DNA from 2 places in the Roseateles sp. GW835-FHT13E02 genome. Region 1 is predicted to be linked to the other one. Evidence: predicted binding sites of a transcription regulator. Region 1 holds the regulator's gene; the other holds the start of a gene.
What was found. Region 1 encodes FliA, which starts transcription of late flagellar genes. Its sites were predicted from a motif close to CTAAAGTTTNNNNNNNNNNNGCCGNTA; they were not measured.
Positions count from the first base shown of each region.

Region 2: fliS (flagellar export chaperone FliS) is a predicted target of FliA. The motif match lies at 1,722-1,748, and genes of this name have one in related genera.

Region 1 covers NZ_JBXAGJ010000001.1:411,192-418,900, reverse strand. The annotation lists gene flhF (flagellar biosynthesis GTPase FlhF) at 1-1,355, shown strand, start outside; gene AC1Q6P_RS01780 (MinD/ParA family ATP-binding protein) at 1,392-2,216, shown strand; gene AC1Q6P_RS01775 (RNA polymerase sigma factor FliA) at 2,235-2,948, shown strand; gene AC1Q6P_RS01770 (methyl-accepting chemotaxis protein) at 3,058-4,434, shown strand; gene AC1Q6P_RS01765 (diguanylate cyclase domain-containing protein) at 4,571-6,469, opposite strand; gene AC1Q6P_RS01760 (putative bifunctional diguanylate cyclase/phosphodiesterase) at 6,500-7,709, opposite strand, start outside.
Region 2 covers NZ_JBXAGJ010000028.1:48,429-56,137, forward strand. The annotation lists gene AC1Q6P_RS21765 (pilus assembly FimT family protein) at 1-64, opposite strand, end outside; gene AC1Q6P_RS21770 (flagellar brake protein) at 61-846, opposite strand; gene AC1Q6P_RS21775 (flagellar protein FliT) at 920-1,219, opposite strand; gene fliS (flagellar export chaperone FliS) at 1,253-1,684, opposite strand; gene fliD (flagellar filament capping protein FliD) at 1,943-3,373, opposite strand; gene AC1Q6P_RS21790 (flagellin N-terminal helical domain-containing protein) at 3,555-4,400, opposite strand; gene AC1Q6P_RS21795 (flagellin N-terminal helical domain-containing protein) at 4,752-5,597, opposite strand; gene AC1Q6P_RS21800 (flagellin N-terminal helical domain-containing protein) at 5,994-6,833, opposite strand.

The DNA of each region.
Region 1 (7,709 bases):
ATGTCCAGACCCTGGCCATGAGCACCTTGTCCTTCCAGGACTATGTGCGCGAGCGCGTGCTCAAGCGCCGCCAGGCCGAGCTGGAAGGTGCACCCGATCCCATCTACGCTCAGCAGGCCGAAGCGCCTGCGGTCGCGGCCGACCATCCCGGCGTCAGCTCCCTCAATGCCGTACGCCAGCAGCGCGCTCAGGCCGCCTTGCAAGCCATGCAGCCGCGCCGCCCGGAATCGCAGCCCGCGCCTGCTCAAGCGGCGCAGCCGGCTCGCCGCGCCGTGCCGGTGCCGCCCTCGCCGCCGGTGCTGCGCGACGAGATCCGCATGCCGGCCACCAGCCTGACGGCCGAGTTGCCCGATCTGCCCGGCCGCGGCCGTCGCGACCAGCAGGACATGATGAACGAGCTGCGTCAGGTCAAGGGCCTGATCGAAGAGCGCTTCGGCGCCCTGGCTTTCATGGAAAAGCTGCAGCGCCAGCCCATCCAGGCCCGCCTGACCCAAAAGCTCTTGGAGCTGGGCTTCTCGCCCGCCCTGGTGCGCAAGCTGGTTGAAGGCTGCCCCAATGAATTCAAGGGTGCGCAGGCCGCCAAGGGTGAGCCGGCCGATGAAACCCAGTGGGCCGCCAATGTGCTGTCCCGCAATCTGCACACCGATGAAAACAGCCCGGCGCTGGAAGAGCAGGGCGGCGTGTTCGCCCTGATCGGCTCCACCGGCGTGGGCAAGACCACCACCACGGCCAAGATCGCAGCCGCCTTTGCCACCCGCTTTGGCGCCGCCCACCTGGGCCTGATCACGCTGGACGCCTACCGGGTCGGCGCTCACGAACAGCTGCGTGCCTACGGCCGCATCCTCGGCGTGCCGGTGCACACCGCCCACGACCGCGCCTCGCTGGAAGACCTGCTGGAGCTGCTCTCGGCCAAGAAGATGGTCCTGATCGACACGGCCGGCATGGCCCAGCGCGACAGCCGCACCCACGAGCTGCTCGAGATGCTGGCCCATCCCAGCGTGCGCAAGATCCTGGTGGTCAACGCCGCCCAGCAGGGCGAGACCATCGAAGACGTGGTCAATGCCTGGGGCGCCAAGGATTGCCACGGCCTGGTGCTGTCCAAGATCGACGAGGCCGTCAAGCTGGCCCCGGCCCTGGACACCCTGATCCGCCACAAGCTGACCGTGCTGGGCGTGACCAACGGCCAGCGCGTGCCGGAAGACTGGCACCGCCTGTCAAGCCAGGCCCTGGTGCAGCGCGCCCTGCGCAGCACCGCCGCCGGCGCCTGGCGCATGGACAGCGCCGATGTGAACCTGATTTTTGCCGGGGGGCCCGCGCTTGGCTCCCAACACCCGGCCGCCATGGGCATGTTTTAAGCCCGGATGCTGAAGCCACACGAGACCCCACTCATCATGCGCGACGCTCACACCTCTGCTTCATCCCACGCCCCGCAGGACCAGGCTCACGGCCTGCGCCGCCTGTTCGCCAGCTCGCGGGTGCGCTTCATCCCGGTCGTCAGCAACCCCCATGTGGTGGGCGGCGGCGTGCTGCTGGAAGGCCTGTGCGCGGCCTTCGCCGAGCTGGGCCTGCACACCCTGGTGGTCGATGCCGGCGAGAGCTCGCCCAAGCCTTCGGAGCTGGCGAGTGTGGACCTGGCCTCCTGCGTGGAAAGCCTGTCCAAGGATGTGTCCTATCTGGCCGCGCGTGGCCTGCCCATGCGCTACATCAACGCCAACGGCTCGGCCGCCCAGTTCCTGGAAGCCGTGACCGATGCCGCCCCCTTCGCCGATGTCGTGCTGCTGCACGCCAGCGCGGCCGAACTGGCCCGTGTGGTCGCTCTGCGCGAGGTGCGCCCGGTGCTGCTGGCTGACACCGACAGCATGAGCGTCACCCATGCCTACGCCGGCATGAAATGGCTGGCCAGCCGCGCCGGCCTGATGGTCTACAGCCTGCTGCTGGCCAGCTCGCCGCAGCTGCGCCTCTCGGATCGCATTGCCCAGCAGATCAGCTCCTGCGCCGATGGTTTCCTCGGTGCCGTGCTGCGCGACTGGGCCTGCCTGGACCCCAAGACACCGCCGACGGCGCCGGTCTCCCCGGAGATCCGCCATCTGGCCCGTGAGCTGCTGCTGGCCGCCCCGCCGGGAGCCGCGCTGGAAGCCTCGGTCAACGCCAGCCCGCTGCGCCCGCCCGTGCGCATGATGGGTGCAGGGCGCCCGGCCATGGCAGCCACTCTTTGATTGACGCAGGAGCTGATGATGTACACCGCCAAAGGCCGCCTCGATAACTCCTCGCTGATCAAGCAATACAGCCCGCTGGTGCGACGTCTGGCGCACCAGATGATCGCCAAGCTGCCCGCCAATATCGAGATCGACGACCTGATCCAGGTCGGCCTGATCGGCCTGACCGACGCGCTCTCGCGCTTCGATGTCGGCCAGGGCGTGCAGTTCGAGACCTTTGCCACCCAGCGCATCCGCGGCGCCATGCTTGACGAGCTGCGCGGCGGCGACTGGATGAGCCGTGGCACCCGCCGCCAGCAGCGCGAGATCGAAGGCGCCGTGCGCAAGCTCGAGCAAGAGCTGGGCCGTGCCCCGGTCGAAAGCGAGATCGCCGCCGAGATGAAGATCCCCCTGGCCGAGTACCAGGATCTGCTCGGCAAGGTGCGCGGCACCCAGCTGGTCTATCTGGAAGACATGTCGGGCGACGAAGGCGACGAGGACTTCCTCGACCGCCATGTGGCCGACCACAGCAACAACCCCATGTTGAAGCTGCAGGACCATCGCATGCGCGAGGCCCTGGTCGCCGCCATCAAGAACCTGCCCGAGCGCGAACAGTACATGATGAGCATGTACTACGAGCACGACATGAACCTCAAGGAAATCGCGGTCGTGCTCAAGGTCACCGAATCGCGCGTCTGCCAGCTGCACAGCCAGGCCATCGCCCGCCTGCGTGTCAAGCTCCGCGACTGGTAAGCCCCGCTGCCGTAATTTCAGATCCAAGCGGCGCCCAGCTCTTGCTGCTACCCTTCCGGGTGGTCAGGCTCGGTCTCGGAGCCGGCCGCGACTTTAGGGAGGAGACGCCATGTTCTTTGGCTCCAAGCGCCAATCCGCCACCCGATCGAGCGTGCCCATCGCGCACCACGAATCAGCTGCGGGCGCCGCGGCGCCCAGCACCCAGGCGCTGACCCAGCTGCTGGGCAGCCTGTCCCGTTCGGTCTCCCATGTCGGCCGCGATGCCGCCGAGGTGCGCGGGGTGCTGGATGACACACAGAAAGTTGTCGATGCCCAGGCCCAGGCCATGGCCGCTCTGTCGGGCGAGCTGGGCCAGGTGCGCCAGGCCCAGCAAGGCATCAGCCGGGCCAGCGAACAAAGCCGTCAGGCCGTGCAGCGCGCCCGCCAGGCCTTGTCCGGCGTTGGCGATGAGGTGGGCGGCATCGTCCAGACCCTGCACGAGGTCGCTGACGCGGCCTCGGACATCAGCAAGATCGCCCTGCAGACCCGTCTCGTTGCGTTCAATGCCTCGGTCGAAGCCAAGCGCGCTGGCGAAGCCGGCCTGGGCTTTGGCGTGGTGGCCGATGCGGTCAAGGACCTGGCCGGCAAGGTCGACGGTTCGTCCAAGGCCATCATGAGCACGCTGTCGGCCCTCGACGCCCGCATCGAACGCTTCAGCATCGAGCTGCGCAGCGCCAGCGGCGGCCTGGCCCAGCAAAGCGCCATCCACCAGGCCTTTGCCGCGGTGGAGCAGGATGTGCTGCACATCGCCGATGCCGCCCGCCAGAGCGAGCAAATCAGTGCCTCGCTCGGCGCCCGCGCGGACGAGTTGGCGGCCGACATCCAGCAGGCGCGCGGCAGCCTGCAGGTGGCCACCGCCTGCAGCGATCGATTCTTGAAGCTCTCGGAAGAGCTGATCGAGCAGATTGCCGGCTCCGGCGTCGAGGTCGAGGATGCCCGTTTCATCGCCGCCGCCCAGCAGGCCGCGACCCGCATCAGCGCCCTGCTGGAGGAGGCCGTGGCCCGCCGTCAGATCAGCATGGCTCAGCTCTTTGATGAACGCTATCGGCCTCTGGCTGGCAGCGATCCGGCTCAGCATCTGACCGATTTTGTCGAACTCACGGACCGCCTCTTCCCGGCCGTGCAGGAGCCCGTGCTGCAGCTCGACGAGAAGATCGTGTTCTGCATTGCCGTGGATCGCAACGGTTATGTGCCCACCCACAACAAGAAGTACTGCCAGCCTCAACGCCCGGGTGATGTGGTGTGGAACAGCGCCAACAGCCGCTATCGCCGCATCTTCAATGACCGCACCGGCCTGGCTTCGGCGCGCAACCAGCGGCCGTTTCTGCTGCAGACCTACCGGCGTGATATGGGCGGCGGTCGCTTTGTGCTGCTGAAGGAGGCCTCAGCGCCCATCACCGTGCAGGGGCGGCATTGGGGCGGTTTGCGTCTGGCCTTCGGCTTTTGAAGCCTTGGCGCGCTCCGAGCATCAGAGTTGCCAGCAAAAGCCAGCGAAGCGGTTCTGGCCAGGCGGACCGGTGCAGACCGTACGCTCAGTACGGCAAGCCGGGCCAACGACGCCAGAAGGATTTTGATGGCGACGCTCAGGGCGCCACGCAGGCGCGGTTCTTGCCGGTGTGCTTGGCCTCGTAAAGCGCCACATCGGCGCGGTCCAGCGCCGCTTCCAGGGTTTCGCCCGGCCGGTACAGGGTCACGCCGGCCGAGAAGGTGACGAACACATCCTTGCCTTCGTGCATGAAGAGGCTGGCCGACAAGGCGCGCTGCAGGCGCTGCAGCACCGCCTGCGCTTCCACCACCGGCGTGCTGGGCAGCATGAGCACGAACTCTTCGCCGCCGTAGCGCGCCACCAGGTCACCCGGACGCAGGTGCTGTGACACCCGCTCCGCCAGGGATTTGAGCGCCACATCGCCGGCACCATGGCCCAGGGTGTCGTTGAGCTTCTTGAAATTGTCGATGTCCAGCAGGGCCAGGGCGATCAGGGCGTTGTCGCCGGTCTCGCGCTCGGCCTTGGCCTGCTCGACCGCGAAGGCGGCCAGCAGGCCGCGGCGGTTGGCGATCTGGGTCAGCTGGTCGGTCTGCACCTCGTTGGAGAGGCGCTGCAACTCGCCCTCGAGCTCGGCGACTTTGGCACTGAGGCTGCTGGCGCGGTCGTGCTCCAGGGTCAGGCGTTCCTGGGTTTGCTTGACCAGGGATTGCACGCTGCGGCTTTCTTCCACCATCTCGCGCACCACGCCGGTCAGGCTTTCCAGCGAATCGGCTTTCTCGATCACCTCGGCATAGCGGCCGACGCTGTTCTGGAAACGATCGGTGTGCTGGCCCAGTTCGCCCAGCTCGGCCAGCATCTGGTGGATCAGCGCCTTCAGCGAATCGCGCGCGCGGCTGCGTTCTTCGCGCAGGGCGCGTTGGCGCTCGCGCGTGCCGCCCAGCATCTCGGTGACCGAGCGCACACCGCGGCCGCTCAGGCCCTGTTCCAGGGTCTGGTTCATGGCCTCGCACTGGCCCTTGGCCCAGGAATCGTCCTCGGCCAGGTCGACCAGGCTCGCGCTCAACTCGCGGCACAGCTCGCCCAGCTCGCCGAACAGATGCTGGCGGTGGTCCAGCAGATGGCGGGCGCGCTGGCACAAGGCCTCGATCAGGGCGGCCTTCTCGGGCGTGGGGCCGCCGGCCAGCAGGTCCAGATGGGCGGCGTCGAGCTGACGCATCAGCTCATCGGCATAGCCCTCCGGGCTTTTCAGCGCATGCTGGACGGTGCCGTGCAAGCTGGTCTCGATGCCTGGCCAGGGGCTGGGCAGGCCGGCGCCGGCGGCACGGAAAGTCAGTGGGGCCGCGCCCTCGCCGCTGGCGGGCAGCTCGCTGTCGGCCGCCTCCACGGTGCTGGGCGCGAAATCTTCTTCGGCAAAAAACTGGCTCGGCGTGCCGCCGGGCTCTTCCGAGGTCGCGATGCTGGCATCGGCGACATCGCCGTCCCAGCTGTTGACCAACTGGTCCAGGCGCTTGAGCAGGCGCTGGCCGTCGCTTCGGTTGTTTTCCAGCACGCGCTGCAGGCCGTCTTTCTTGCGCGCGACGGTCCATTGCCGGCCGCCGCGCTCCAGGCCGCGCACCAGGCGCTCCAGCGTCTGGGCCATGGCCTCGCCCTGGGCGCTGGGGCCCTCGCTGCGCTGCAGGCGTTCGAGTTCGCGCAGGGCTTCATCCCAGCGCGACTCGCGCACGCAGACCTGCAGCTCCAGCCGCGCCTGCGCGTTGCTGACGCCCATGCTCAGCAGCTTGGCCAGCAGGGCCTGGGCTCGCTCGGGCAGGGCGGCGGGCGTGGCCTCAACGCCGGATTCCATGGCGTAGGCGCGGGCGTAGTTTTCCGGCGTTGGCTCCAGCTGCGCCTGGGCCAGGCGCAGCAGCGCCGCCTTGGCGATCTGGGCCGGCGGCGTGGCGCCCGGCTTGCGGGCGGAGTTGGCGGGCAGAGGCGTGGGGCGGCGAGATTCGTCCATCGGTGTTGTGCTGGCTGAAGCTGGGGCGCGCTAGAGCAGTTTGCCGCCACTCGGGCGCAAGGGGCCGCCGCTCAGGCTGCCGAGGCTGCCTCCCGGATCGCCCTCGAAATCACTGTGGGCCTGGGCAATCCAGGGCGCTTTGCGTGGCAGCACGGTTTGTGCGAGCCATTGTTCGATTTCTTCCGGCGGCAGCGGTTTGCTGAACAGAAAGCCTTGCATCAGGCTGCAACCGAGGCGATGCAGCACGTCCATCTGGCGCAGGGTCTCCACGCCTTCGGCGATCACGCGCAAGCCCATGGCCCGGGCCAGGGCGATGATGGCGGTGACCACGGCCGAGCTTTGCGGCGTGATGCCCAGATCGCGCACAAAAGTGCGGTCGATCTTGACCTCGGAGATGGGCAGCGTCGTCAGATAGGCCAGCGAGGAGTAGCCGGTGCCGAAGTCGTCGATGGAGATTTCCACGCCCACTTCGTTGAGCCGGTGCAGGGCAGGGATGACGTTCTGCAAATCCTTCATCAGATTGTTTTCGGTGATCTCCAGCTGGATCGCCCGGTGCGGCACGCCATAGGCACTGACGCATTGGTGGATGTGCTCGACCAGATCGGAGCGCTCGAACATGCGGCTGGGCAGGTTGACGGCGATCGAGTCCGAGAAGCCAAAGTTGAGCTGCCAGACCTTGGCCTGGCGGGCCGCTTCCTTGAGCGCCCACTCGGACAGGGGCACGATCAGGCCGGTTTCTTCGGCCAGGGGAATGAAGTCGCCCGGGGGCACCAGCTTGTCGCCGCGCTTCCAGCGCATCAAGGCCTCGGCACCCACCATGCGGGCGGCGCGCACATCGATCTTGGGTTGGTAGTGCAGCACGATCTCGCCGCGCTCCAGGGCTTTGTGCAGGGCGCTTTCCAGCTCCAGCTTTTCGCGGCCCTGGCCGGCCAGCTGCGGGGTGTAGAGGGCGGCGGCATTGCGGCCCTGCGACTTGACCGCGTACATGGCCACATCGGAGTTGCGCAGCAGGTCGGCCATGGTCAGACCGTCGCGCGGGTAAATGGCGATGCCCACGCTGGCGGTGACAAAGCACTCCTGGCCCGAGATGAAGATGGGCTCGCGCATGGCCTCGAGCACGCGCTCGGCCACACGCTCGGCATCACGCTCGTCGCCAATCTCGGGCAGCAGGGCCACGAATTCATCGCCGCCCAGGCGGCCCACGGCCTCCAGGGTGCGGTGCGAGCGGCCGCCGATGGTT
Region 2 (7,709 bases), on a different contig from region 1:
TGACCACGGCCGCTTCGAGCAGGGTGAAGCCGCGGTGCAGGTTCGGGCGGCTGTTGTGATTCATGGTGTGCCCTGGGCCTTGCGCAGCAGGCGTGCCATCTTCTGCGCCTGTTCCACATAGTGTTGCAGATCACGCTCGGCGAGTGGGTCGAGGTTCTCGAAGGTCAAGCCCAGCTGGCGGCTGCCGTCGGCTTGCGGGCGCACATGCTGCAGGCGCAGATCCACCATCAGGCGGGTGTGCCGGTCCAGTTCCACCCGCACGGCCTGCAGCAGCTGGCCGGTGGCCGGCGCAGCCGGCCCGGGCGGCAGCAGCAGGGCCAGGCCACCGAGGCTCAGGTCCAGCACGCGCAGGCTGAGGGTGATGGGGCTGGCCTCGTCGGCGCCGGGCACGCAGACATGGGCTTGCGGCGTGCGGCTGGTCGGGCGCACGCGAAAGGCCTGGCGGCGCTGGAAGCGGTAGAGCTGCTGAGGCAGATTGGCGCGCAGCAGATCATCCTGGCTGGCTTGCGGGCCGGCTTGCAAAAGCATCAGCCCCTCCAGATCGAACTGCAGGCGGATCTGGTCCAGATAGGCCACGGCTGTCAGCTCCTGGGCGCCTAGCAGGTTCGGCAGCGGGCTGGCGGCTGCGGGCCGGTCCAGCAGCAATCGGCCCTTGTCGGCATCGAGTTCGCAGACTCGGGTGGAGAGGCTGAGGCCCTCCGGTGTGCTGAGGATCAGCGGGGTCTGCTCCTGCTGCAGGCGCTGCAGCAGACCGAGAATCTCGACCGGGGACTGGATACGAAAATCGCCCGAGTCGGCAGAGGCAGCCGAGTCGGGCGAGGTGGAGGGGGGCGGAGTGGAGCTCATGCGGGAGGGGCGGTTTCGCCCGGGGGGTCTGGCAGGCTCCCGGGCGGCGCGTTGAAAGACCGTGGGCCGGTGTTCAGTGCAAGGTCTTGCTCTTGCCGGACAGCACCTGGTCCAGATCATCCAGCCAGGGTTCGGCCAGATGGCGGATCTCGGCGTCGTTGAGCAGGATGCGCTGCATGATGCGTGTCTTCAGCTTGTTCTCTTCGGGGGCCAGTTTTTCACCGGCAGCGGCATGCTTGAGCTGGGAGATCAGCAGCACGCAAGCGCCCTCGAGCTTGACGACTTCGTCCCAGTTGCCGGTGCGTGCGGCGGACAGCATGTCGGCGCTGGCTTGCTCAATGGCTTCGTAGTAGCTCAGAAGTTGGGTGTTCATCACAATTTCCGCAAGAAACAAGTGTTAGGTGGATCAGGCCGCGCGCTGCACTTCCGGCGACTGGCCGATGGCGGTCCAGGCGTCTCGCACCGGGGTGAGCAGGCGTTGGCATTCTTCGATCAGGGTTGCATCGCTGCGCAGATTGGCCTGGGTCAGGCGCATGCACAGGTAGGCGTAGAGGTCACCCAGGTCCTGGGCCAGCGGGCCGGCTTCCAGATTCAGCGTGGCTTTGAGGCCCTCGTCCAGAATCCGAACCGCGCGGCACAGCGAGTTGTTCTTCAGCTCGGTGTTGTTGGTCTCGATGGCGACCAGGGCTTGATTCATGGCGGCAAAGATGCCGTCGAACAGCATGGCGACCAGACGGTGCGGGCTGGCGCTTTGAACATCGGTCTCCAGTCCGACCTTGCGGTACATCGAGGCGCGCTGTGTCCTGGATGCGAACGGAGAGGCTGCGTTGCCGTACATGGTGGGATTCTTTCCGGGGAAGCTCGTGTTGAATTGTTTTCGACCCCGGGGCGCTGAACTTGAGTGCTGGAAGACACCGCATCTGCCTGCAAACGCGGGCTTGAAGAAAGTGCGAATTTGTGCCGGCTGGACGGCGGTCGGCGCCGTGCTTTTGCATGCTTCACAAAGCAAGCAAGCGGTGGCTTCTTGCGAAACCACCGCTTGCTCGGAGGGGATCAGACGCTGCAGCGCGCGTGCAGGGTCGAAGGGCCGCGGCCCTTACTTGTTCAGCAAAGCCATTTGCTGGCTGACATAGCTGGACAGGTTGTTGAGCTTGCCCATCTGCACATCGAGTGCGGTGTAGCGCGCGCGCAGCCGGGTCTCGGCCAGTGTGGCCTTTTCTTCCAGTTTGGTGCTTTGCAGAGCGTTGCCGTTGATGCGGTCCTGCAGGCCTTTTTGTCGCGTGCTCAGGCTGCCGTCAATGCCCAGGGCCTGGTCGGCGAACTTGCGCATGCGCTGCGCAATGCCGCTGTTCTCGGCGTTGCCGTTGTCCACGGCCATGAAGAGCTGCTTGAGGCTGTCCAGATCGGCCATGGATTTGTCCAGCTTGGTCGTGGTGACCTTGAGGCTGCCGTCGGCCACGGGGTCCAGGCCGATGTCGGCCAGGCGGCTGAACTTGCCACCCAGGGTGGTGGTGCCGCCGCTGACGCCACGCATGGCCGATTGCACACTCAGCACCGAGCCTTCGCCTTGCAGGGTGCCGGCGGTCTTGTTGGCTTGGTCGTACTTGGTCTGGTCCTTCACCAGGGCCGCCAGGCTGCTGTAGGCGGTGGCGAAATCCGTGACGGCTTTCTTGATGGCCTCTTTGTCCGCCGAGATGGTTAGGTTGACATCGGCGGTGGTGGGCTTGAGCAAGTTGATGGTCAGGCCGTCGATGGAGTCCTTGAGTGTGTTGGTTTCCGATTCAATGTCCAGCCCGTTGAGCTTGGCCAGGGCATTGCCGGCGGCCTGGTTCTGGACTGCCTTGGAGGCGTCGGGCGTGCGCGGGTCGAACGACAGCGCGTCCAGGCCTTGGCCGTCCAGCAGACCATCGCCATCGATCACACCGATGCGAAAGCCATTGCTGGCGCCGGTTTCGGTGGATCGCATGACCAGACGGGAACCGCCCTGATCGGTGACGATGGAGGCTGTGACGCCGGCCTTTGCGGCGTTGATCTTGTCGCGGATCTGGGCCAGGGTGTTGCCACCCTCGCTGATGTCGATGGTCACCGCGCTGCTGCCGGCCTTGGGGTCAAAGCTGGTCTGGTCGGCATTCCATTTGCCGAGCTCGATGGTGATGCTGCCTTGGCCGACCGGGCCGGTGGCGGGCTGGTAGCTGGTGGACACCGATTGTGCGGTCGCCAAGCGGCTGACCGACACGGCCACGGTACCGGCCGCGGCACCCGGCCCGGGTGTCACGCTGACGCTGCTCGCGTCACTGGAACTGCCCAGGCCCGAGCCCCAGAGATCGGGGTTGGTCAGCTTGGCTGCGGCGTCACGCAGGGCGGAAAGGCCGCTTTGCACCTTGCCGTAGGCGGACAGCTGCGTCTTCAATCCATCGGTGGCGGTCTTCAAGGCGCTGATGGGCTTGCGCTCAACGGCAACCAGCTGCTGGATCAAGGTCTCCATATCGCGCCCGGTGCCGATGCCTGCGGAGGTGATGGCGGCCATGGTGGTTCTCCCTGTGACTGGGTTGGGATCCGCGTCCGAGTCTTGTGGTCCAAACGGCGCCGAATCGCGGGGTCGAGACAAAAAAGGCCGATACGCAAAGGCGGTATCGGCCGAAGGTGCTCAAAACTTGAGAGGAACCGTGCGCGCGCTCGTCGGCACCAGGCCGGCGAGGCGGGTTCGATCAACCCTTCAGCAGACTCAGCACCTGCTGTGGCAGCTGGTTGGCCTGGGCCACCATGGCATTGCCAGCCTGTTGCAGGATCTGGGTGCGGCTGAGGTTGGAGGTTTCTGCCGCGTAGTCGGCATCCATGATGCGGCTGCGTGCGGCGCTTTGGTTTTCCACCGAAACCTGCAGGTTCGAGATCACGGCCTCGAAACGGTTCTGCGAGGCGCCCAGCGTGGCGCGCTGGCTGCTGACCGTGTTCAGGGCGATGTCGATGTTGTCGATGATGACCTTGATATCGGCTGTGGTCGAGGCATTGCCGATGGTGGCACCGGTGACTGCGGTGATGGTGGGGTCCACCGTCATGTCCGAGGTGGTCACCGTGATGGTGTCTTCCGCGCCGGTGTTGGGGCCGACCTGGAACTCCTGCGGGATCACCGCATCGGCGCCCAGGATCTTCTTGCCGTTGAAGGTGGTGCCCGCCAGCACGCGGCCGATTTCCAGAGCCAGCTCGCCGAATTCCTTGCCGATGGAATCCAGGTCGGTGGTGGTGTTGGTGGCGTTGCGGGACTGCACCGACAGCTCACGCATGCGTTGCAGCGTGTCGCCGACCTTGGACAGCGCGCCTTCAGCGGTCTGCGCCAGCGAGATGCCGTCGTTGGCATTGCGGATGGCGACGTTCATGCCTCGGACCTGGGCATGCATGCGCTCGGCAATCGCCAGGCCTGCCGCATCGTCCTTGGCGGAATTGACTCGCATACCCGAGGACAGGCGCTGCATGGACACCCCGAGGGAGCCCTGCGACATGTTCAGATTGCGCTGCGCGTTCAGCGAGGCAATATTGGTGTTGATGGTTTGCGGCATTTGAGCACTCCTACAGAATCCGGTAACTCCCGGCCAGGCCGGCGCGTCAATCCAAGTGTGGGGAGCCGGCCGAGCCGGCGCCTTCGCTTGTCAACTCGCCCGGTCTGTTCAAGCTTGGGCCTGGTGGGGCCGGGGGCTTGGGTCCGGACGTCGGGTGATGCTTTCCATGTTTCAACCCGATGGCCAAATTCTTGAGCAGTCTGTCGTGCCTCGAAAGCAGGAAAAGGCCGTGAAACCACGGCCATAAAAAAGCTCCGCGCCCTGGAGCAAGCCAGGGTGGCGGAGCGAGCGGAGAGTCTGTTGTCGAGGCCGGCGATCCAGCCTTCGGTGGCGCTTCAGCCGAGCGGTGGCTCAGCCGCCACGCAGCAGCGACAGCACTTGCTGCGGCATCTGGTTGGCCTGCGAGACCATCGCCGTGCCGGCCTGCTGCAGGATCTGCGCGCGGCTGAGATTGGCGGTTTCCGAGGCGTAGTCGGCATCCATGATGCGGCTGCGCGAAGCGCTCTGGTTTTCCACCGACACCATCAGGTTGGAGATCACCGCTTCGAATCGGTTCTGCGCCGCACCCAAGGTGGCTCGCGTCGAGCTGACCGTGTTGATGGCCGTGTCGATGTTGTCGATGGTCGTCTTCAGATCGGCCACGGTCTTGGTGTTGTCGATCGCGTCACCGGTGACTGCCGTGATGTCGGTATCGGTGGTCAGATTGGTGGTGGTCACCGTCACCATATCGTTCACCGTGGTGTTGGCGCCGATCTGGAAGTCATTGGCCTTCGCACCTGCGCCGAGGATGGCGGTGCCGTTGAAGGTGGTGCCGGCCAGCACGCGCTGGATTTCCGAGCCCAGCTCGGCGAACTCCTTGCCGATGGAATCCAGGTCCGTGGTGGTGTTGGTGGCATTGCGGGCCTGCACCGCCAGCTCACGCATGCGCTGCAGGGAGTCACCCACTTTGGACAGGGCCCCTTCAGCGGTCTGCGCCAGCGAGATGCCATCGTTGGCATTGCGCACGGCGACGTTCATGCCGCGCACCTGGGCTTGCATGCGCTCGGCGATCGCCAGGCCAGCGGCGTCATCCTTGGAGGAATTGACGCGCATGCCCGAAGACAGTCGCTGCATGGAGGTGGCCAGAGAGAGCTGTGTGGTTGACGCGTTACGTTGTGCGTTCAACGAGCCAATATTGGTGTTGATGATGGAGGGCATTTTCAATCCTTTCGGTGTTCAAGACATCCCGGAAACCCGGTCTATACGGTCGATAACTTGGCCGCTTGCAAAGCGGCTTTGCCAGCATCCAGGCAGCCGGGGCCGCCTGTTCTGCACCGTCCGCGTCCTGCCTGGTGCGGCGCCTCGCATGAGGCGTCTGCACAGGGCCGGCTGACCGGACCACGGTGTCCCTTGTTTCCTCGGGCCCGTTGGGAAAGTTATCGAGCAATGTCTTGAATCCCTTGAAGATTTTTTCTTGCCTTTTTTTGAAAAACAGCCCTTAAAAAAGACGCTGCCCCGCCGAGAGGGCAGCGTCAAGGGGCTTGTGCTGGAGGGGTGAGGGTCGCCGTTTCTGTGACGACGGGCGTACTCAGGGCCAGCGAGGCTGGCCCGGGGTCATCGAAGAAGCGACAGGACTTGCTGCGGCATCTGATTGGCTTGCGCGATCATGGCCGTGCCCGCCTGCTGCAGGATCTGCGAGCGGCTCAGATTGGCGGTTTCCGTCGCGTAGTCGGCGTCCAGAATGCGGCTTCGCGAAGCGCTCTGGTTTTCCACCGAGACCATCAGATTGGAGATCACGGCGTCGAAGCGGTTCTGGGCCGCACCCAAGGTGGCGCGCTCGGAGCTGACCGTGTTGATGGCCGTGTCGATGTTGTCGATCGTGGTCTTCAGGTCGCCGGCGGTCTTGGTGTTGTCGATCACATCGCCTGTGACGGCTGTGATGTCGGCGTTGCCGCCCATATTGGTGGTGGTCACGGTGACGACGTCATTGGCCGTGGTGTTGGCGCCGACCTGGAACACCTTGGCGCCCGCGCCGGCGCCCAAAATGGCGGTGCCATTGAAGGTGGTGCCACCCAGCACCCGCTGGATTTCGGCGCCCAGTTCGGCGAACTCCTTGCCGATCGAGTCCAGGTCGGTGGTGGTGTTGGTGGCGTTGCGGGCCTGCACGCCCAACTCACGCATACGCTGCAGCGAATCGGCCACCTTGCCCAGTGCGCCTTCAGCGGTCTGCGCCAGCGAGATACCGTCATTGGCATTGCGCACTGCGACGTTCATGCCGCGCACCTGGGCGCTCATGCGTTCCGCGATGGCCAGGCCTGCGGCGTCGTCCTTGGCGGAGTTGACGCGCATGCCAGACGACAAGCGCTGCATGGAGACAGAGAGAGAAGACTGTGACGTGGCAACGTTGCGTTGCGCGTTCAGAGAAGCAATATTGCTATTGATGATTGCGGGCATGATGCGCTCCTGTTTCAGCTACGAAGATTCCCGGCTCAGCGCCGACGTGTTGGCAAATGCCTTGCGGCATTTGTGACGTGGACGAAAGCCTTGTGACTCTTCCATCCACCCCGCCCGGCGCCAGTCAGCCTGTGAAGCCCTGCATTCCCTTGCGAGAGTGCTCAACCAGCGGCCTTGTTACCGGACCACGCGCCTGTTTCCAGACCCGTTGGAAGTGGTATCGGACAGCACCCGTCGGAACTTAAGTGCTGTTTGTCAAGAGGCTGGATCGCTCGATAAGCGGCTGGGTCCTGGCCTTGTTCTTCGGATCGCCTGGCGCCCGGAGCCTGCGGGCCCCGAGGGCCGGATGCAGCAAGGGCTGAGAAAGCAGAGACAGGCGTAAACAACAAGTGAGGAGGGCCAGCGGCATGCGAGGGTGTCGTGCAGCTGTCGTGAGGCGCGTGTGCGAGCTGTGGCTGGGAAAGTCCTTTTCTTCGTGGATGTGCTGAACTGGAGGCATGCATGGCCCCGGGGCCGCGTGGGCAGCGGCTGGATGGTCCATCAACCCGCCAGATACCCGGGTTGTTGCATGAACTTCAGGTCTCGGTCTTCGATCACTTCATGCCATCACTTCACAAGGTCAGCGGAAACAGGAGCAGAGCGGGATGGCATCGCGGCCGGTCGAGAGGAGCAATCTCGAATTCGGCCTCGCTCTGACTTGTTTTCGGCGGCGCCGGCTGCGCACAGGCTTGGAGTAAGGGCGCCAAGCCCGTGCTTTTCTCGCGAATCACGCGTGCACGCCAACCTAAAGTCCACTCCATTGCGGTCGAAATGCGCGCCCCGCGCGTGCGCTTCCAAAGCCAGTACCAGCTCAAGGCCGCAGCACGCACAGCCCGA